Regions from separate parts of the Alteromonas sp. W12 genome, predicted to be linked through region 2. Evidence: predicted binding sites of a transcription regulator. Region 2 holds the regulator's gene; the other holds the start of a gene.
What was found. Region 2 encodes FNR, which switches genes on or off when oxygen is low (the NO sensors DNR and NnrR bind a similar motif). Its sites were predicted from a motif close to TTGATCTAGATCAA; they were not measured.
Positions count from the first base shown of each region.

Region 1: AWH61_RS12865 (cytochrome ubiquinol oxidase subunit I) is a predicted target of FNR. The motif match lies at 1,522-1,535, and genes of this name have one in related genera.

Region 1 covers NZ_LQXH01000008.1:336,921-340,123, reverse strand. The annotation lists gene AWH61_RS12865 (cytochrome ubiquinol oxidase subunit I) at 1-1,312, opposite strand, end outside; gene AWH61_RS12860 (Tll0287-like domain-containing protein) at 1,639-2,244, opposite strand; gene AWH61_RS12855 (sigma-54 interaction domain-containing protein) at 2,400-3,203, shown strand, end outside.
Region 2 covers NZ_LQXH01000014.1:15,825-19,027, reverse strand. The annotation lists gene ttcA (tRNA 2-thiocytidine(32) synthetase TtcA) at 1-48, opposite strand, end outside; gene uspE (universal stress protein UspE) at 197-1,120, opposite strand; gene fnr (fumarate/nitrate reduction transcriptional regulator Fnr) at 1,365-2,102, opposite strand; gene AWH61_RS19340 (sulfite exporter TauE/SafE family protein) at 2,148-2,807, opposite strand; gene ccoS (cbb3-type cytochrome oxidase assembly protein CcoS) at 2,794-3,024, opposite strand; gene AWH61_RS19330 (heavy metal translocating P-type ATPase) at 3,026-3,203, opposite strand, start outside.

The DNA of each region.
Region 1 (3,203 bases), on a different contig from region 2:
AGGCAATCCAAGGAAGCGGCAAACCATAGAGCGCGCTTTTTAATAACCAGCGTGGCTTAGTAATCTTGTGTTTAGTGCTGTAGTAAAAGGCGCACACAAATAGCGCAAGCATAATAAAGCCAGCCACAACCATAAGGCGGAAACTCCAAAACAATGGGGCAACCGGCGGAATGCTGTAATCTACTGCCTGTTGAAGCGCGGCATCAGAAGGATTTGAAACGTTCTCAGTGAAAGGCTCTAGCAACATAGCGTAGCCCAAACTGTCTTTATTTTGGTCGAAGGCAGTACGTTGCTCAGCTGTCGCGGTGCCGTTTCTTACATCTTCAAGTACTTCATAGGCTTTAATTCCGCTTAGAATACGCTCGCGATTCTCTTCTTTAAGATCCTTAATACCTTTTACTTCTTCGGTTAACGAACGGGTAGCAATAATGCCCATTGCCCAAGGAATTTGAAGGGCGTACTCGGTTTCCTGCTTTTCGTCGTTTGGAATACCAAACACAGTAAACGGCGCAGGTGCAGGATGGGTTTCGTACTCAGCTTCAACTGCTGCCAGCTTCACTTTTTGTACATCACCAAGCTCATAACCACTTTCATCACCTAACACGATCACAGAAAGCGTTGAGGCTAGGCCGAAGCTAGCAGCTATGGCGAACGAACGGCGCGCAAAGGCGATATGCTTATGATTAAGCAGGTAGTAACTTGAAATTGCCAACACAAACATTGCGCCGGTCACGTAACCTGCTGATACAGTGTGAACAAATTTGACCTGTGCTACGGGGTTAAAAATAACCTCAGCAAAGCTGGTCATTTCCATACGCATGGCTTCAAAATTAAATTCAGCGCCTACCGGGTATTGCATCCAGCCGTTAGCAATCAAGATCCACAGTGCAGAGAAGTTTGAACCAATGGCCACCAGCCAAGTCGCCATCAAATGCTTCACCTTTGACATTTTGTCCCAGCCAAAGAAGAACAAACCCACGAAGGTAGATTCCAGGAAAAAGGCCATTAGGCCTTCGATGGCAAGTGGCGCACCGAAGATATCGCCTACATAGTGAGAATAGTAAGACCAATTCATTCCGAACTGGAATTCCATGGTTAAGCCTGTGGCTACACCAATGGCAAAGTTAATTCCAAACAGCTTTCCCCAGAATTGGGTCATCTGCTTATAAATTTCTTTACCCGTCATTACGTATACCGATTCCATAATGGCAAGTAAGAAACTAAGCCCCAAAGTTAAGGGTACAAATATAAAGTGGAACATTGCAGTTAATGCAAATTGCCACCGCGATAGTTCTATTAACGTATCGCTCATGGGTTATCTCCCTTGTATTTCGTGTGCGCGTTAAACGCTTAGCAGAAAAGTGGTTTAAAATTCAGTGATGAACACGTGAATATGCCGCATGGCAAGAGCACGGTTTATGCCATACATCAGTAATTTGGCTGCTTAAGCGCAATTACCGATAAACGGCGGTATTTTCGTACTGTGCAGATAAATTATTCCACGACCGAGCGTGTGGCTTATTGATCCAACGCAACAATTCATGGCGATGCATTCGCCATATTTGTCATTTAGGTGACAAATATGGCACAAGAGAAAGGTCACGTAGGTGAACATTGAGAGGTAGAGAATAGGGCGCGTTAGGGTGTATATGTGATTGTGAATGCACCCCGTAAATCACCCAATTCAAACCCTGTAGCTTGATCATTGGGATAGTGCTTTAGAATGGATTGTTTTACTGAAGGTGCCACATTGGCTCCGTGGCATGCCATGCACACCTGACCTTGTTCAATCGCCATCATGTACCTAAACTCACCGCTTTCGCTATCGTATTGATAAGTTTCAATAGGTCTTTTAGGGGCCAAATTGTCTTGCTTAGCTTTGGTCAGTAATTGTGAAAACCACGCTAACTGCTCACGCTCCCATTGATCTGCCGCATTGTTTGGGTTCCTTACTTTCAGCGCGGTACGCCCAACCTCCCACCCGTTTTGACTAAGCGCCAGAGCAATAGGAGCCGCTGCAATCTGGCATTCGTTAACGCCAGCCTCTAGCCCTCCGGATTGAATTGCTTGCTGTAGTCGTGACTTTAGCGCGCCTCCCAGTGCTTTTGCGTGTAATCGCGCTTCTTTGACTTTTTCCTGTACACTGTTTTCACTTTTTTTCTCATTGGCAGTCACTGTATCTGCCAATGAATGAGCACTACTTGCCAATAAGCTTATCGCCACCAGCATTACGCTATTTTTCATTATAAAACTCTCTTTGGAACTGAATGAGTTGCTACCGAAGTATTGTCGTTTGTCTCAAACAGTGAACAAGCTCTATGCCAATATGATAAATTGCCAAAATTAAATTAGAACAAACTAATATTCAGCCACCCATGAATATATCCATAGTACAAGCGATGATAGATGCGATAGATAAACCCGCAATCTTCATTAACCCAAGCTACGTTATTGAAGCTGTCAACCAGCCCTACAGAGATACCTACCCTGTGGATATAAAGCTTGGCTTTAGTACCTGCTATCAAGTCTCTCACCGCAACAACAAACCTTGCGATAAGTGCGGCGAGCATTGCCCAATGCAAGAGAGTAAAGCCACAGGACGAGCGGCTAGCGTAGTACACGTTCATACCACCAGTGAGGGTCAAAGCTACTGCGACATCCTCATGCGCCCGATCTTCGACGGTAGCGGAGAATTATTAGGTTTCTTGGAAATACTTGATAAGCTTTCGTTTGCCTCAAACCGACCTTCAGCAGGAAAGATGGTCGGCGAATCAGAGGCATTTAAAGCAATGCTAAACAAAATAAATCGCGCCGCTAACTCAGATATTTCAGTACTATTGTTTGGCGAAACCGGCACGGGTAAAGAGCTGGTGTCCCAAGCACTTCACTCGAGTAGTCACCGTGCTGGCAAACCATTTGTTGTCATCGAGTGTACCGGCATGTCTGACACGCTGCTTGAAAGCGAACTATTCGGTTATGAAAAAGGGGCATTTACAGGCGCAACCACAAATAAGAAAGGGCTCGTAGAAGCAGCGGAAGGCGGCACATTGTTTTTTGATGAAGTCGGCGATATCCCACTTTCAACACAAGTAAAGCTTCTGCGGCTGTTCGAGTCTCAAACTTATCGGCCTGTAGGAAGCACAGTGTCTAAAAAGGCTGATTTTCGTTTAGTGTGTGCATCACACAAAAATCTAAAGCATATG
Region 2 (3,203 bases):
CGCAGCATTTAATGGCGACGCGTCAGCACTGTTTGTGCCTAAACTCATAATTAACTAGCTTGGTTTGTGATAAAGCCACCATTATACATTAAAGCGGCTTTTCGAGACCATGCTTGTGAAGTTAAATTTGTTGGTGACATACCGTGTTGACCGCTAAGTAACCGCAAACACGGGCTATGTAGTACTAATAAAAAGACTACACCGACAACGGCGACACAAATCCATCTGGCTTAATAGCAAGCACATCGCAATTGAGTTCGTCGATCACGTGTTCTGCAGTGTTACCAATTAGGGCCGCTGAAATGCCCACACGGCCAACGGTACCAATAACAACCAGCTCTGCATCCAGTGTTTTTGCCACTTGCGGGATAACTTTTTCCGGAAGGCCTTCTCTTACTACACATTTGTTGTCAGGAATACCGTACTTTAACGCGTGACTACGCATTTCCTTTAAATGATGATTTTTTACCGCGTCGTGATAGGTATCGGGGTCGAACTCAGGCACTTCTATGGCGATATTAAGTGGTGTAGAAGGGTAACTGTTGACCAAATTTACGCTCCCTTTCAATAAAGAGGCGTAGTCGTTAGCAATGAGGGTGAGCTTATCGTTAAGTGCGGCATGCTCATCGTCTTCACTGCCTACGTTTACTGCAGCAATAATCTCTCCTCCTTCTGGCCAGTCGTGCTCTTTAACGAGCAATACTGGGCGAGGGCATTTACGCATTAAATGCCAGTCGGTGGGGGTGAAAATAACAGAAGCAAGATCGTCGTGCTTTTTGGTTGCCTTTACCACTAAATCTATCTGATTGTTTAGGGTGTAGTAAATAATCGACTCATACGCACGATTATTCCATTCTACAACGATATCAGTTTCAGTGAATCCTTGTTCTCTTAAGTGGGTGGCAAGCCATTTTGCATGCTCCTTTGTAACTGCATCGCGCATTGACTCGCGCTCATCCGGGCTAAGCATGGTCGTCATATCATAAGATAAGTCGTATACCACCATCATGGCGGTAACTGAAGCACCTGTTTTTGAAGCGAGTTCATAAGCACGGCTTAGTGCAGGTTGGTTATCGCGCTCGGCATCTACCACGGCCAGAATTCGTTTACACTCAATCATAACGTCCCCCTAACTACGAAACTTAGTAGTGGCTGTCGAAATCGAAGTTTTCTAATACTAACTATAAACGACATTGGGAAAAACGTAAGTTGTTTTAGATCAAGAATTTTACGAGGCGACCATGAGTGAAGCTACCGAATTGAATATGGAGCAACCGGCGTGGCGCTGAAAGGGTAGATAGGTGGCTAACACTGGTCACAAAAAAGCGCGCTTAGTGCGCGCCTTATTTAACACCTAAAAACGGCTAACCGCAGACAACGCTAGGGCCGTTAAGCGCCGCTAGTTTGGTGTTTAGCCTATCGAAATCCAAAATAGTAATAAGCTTGCCGTCTACTTTTATGATGTTGTCTTTTTGAAAACGGCTTAACAGACGACTAATCGTTTCAATCGTTAATCCTAAATAGTTTCCAATTTCGTTGCGCGTCATGGTTAAGTGGAATTCTCTATGGGAAAAGCCACGCTCTTCAAAGCGTTGCGACAGGTGTGAGATGAAATACAGTAAGCGCTCTTCTGCAGTTCGCTTGTTTAAAAGCATGATCATGTCGTGATCTTGTTTTATTTCAGCACTCATGAAGCTCATGATTTGGTGGCGCAGTTTTGGAAATTGCACTGACATTTCGTCGAGGGTCTCGTAGGGAAGTTCACACACCATGGCAGTTTCTAACGCAGAGGTATAGCTTTGGTGTTTGTTCTCTCTTAATGCATCGAAACCGATAATGTCACCAGGAAAGTGGAAGCCGGTAATCTGTTCTTCACCTTCGGTATTAGTCACAAATGATTTGAATGAACCGGTTCTCACTGCAAATAGAGAACGGAATTTATCACCAGTTTGAATCAGCGTGTCACCTTTATGAAGCGGCTTCTTGCGTTCAATAATATCGTCAAGAGACTCGATTTCTGTTTTGTTTAACGCCACCGGTAAACACAGGTGACTGAAACTACAGTTTTGACAGTGAATAGAAAATTGGCTTCCTTTGCTCATAATGCACGCTCTCTAAAAGAATACCCGACAATAATACACCCATTTTTAAACGATTGCGCCATGAATAAGATAAGCTGCATATATTGCCATTATTACCGCAATAATTTGTCTAAAATGGTTATGTTGAAAACTTCGAACAATATATTGGCTACCAGCGCTTGCAGCGAGCAAGGTGGGTAATGTACCCAAACCGAAGAAGAACATAATAGCAGCGCCTTCTAGCGCGTTACCCGCCGCGAGAGACCAGGTAAGTGTGGAATACACCAAACCGCAAGGAAGCCAACCCCAAATAAAACCATAAGGCAACGCACTTAAAGGGGTCTTAAATGGCAAAAAGCGTTTTGAAAGCGGCTGGACTTTGGAAAATAGGCCTTTACCCGCATTTTCCAGCACTGTTAAGCCAGTCCACCACTTACCCAAATAACACGCCAGTAGAAGCAACATGATTCCGCTAAGTAGGGAAAGGGCATAGTTGGCAAGAGGTATATAATCTGCTGCAATTTTTCCAAGTGCCCCGGTTATTGCTCCGGCGATGGTGTAGCTCACTATACGTCCCATGTTATAGGCAAGGGTATAGGGTAGTGCTGAAGCGCCTTTAGGCGATACCATCCTTAGCGCAGCGACAATTCCACCGCACATTCCCACACAGTGAACTCCACCGGCTAAGCCGATAAGAAAGGCAGAGAAGTAGTTAATCCCTTCCATGTGGCGCTTGGCTTTTGTCTACTTTACTGTCTTGAAGTTGCTTGCGTTGCTCAGCTAGCTTTTTTTCTTCTGGCGGAAGATCATCGTCAAACAGTATGCTATACCCTTGGCGATCCAAATCTTCAAATTGATTGGTTTTCACCGCCCAAAAGAATATCACGATAGCGACGGCAACAATGATGATGGCGATTGGAATTAATACGTAAATAATACTCATGCTATTTGCTCAAAAGTCGCGTTGAGTTTGTGACCACAATGATACTGCTTAACGACATACCAACAACAGCCATCCACGGTGAAAGTAGGCCTGATACGGCGAAAGGTAAGATCAAAACGTTGTAACCTACCGACCAGCCAATATTTTGCCTTATTTTTTGCTTCACTTGGTGCGCAGTT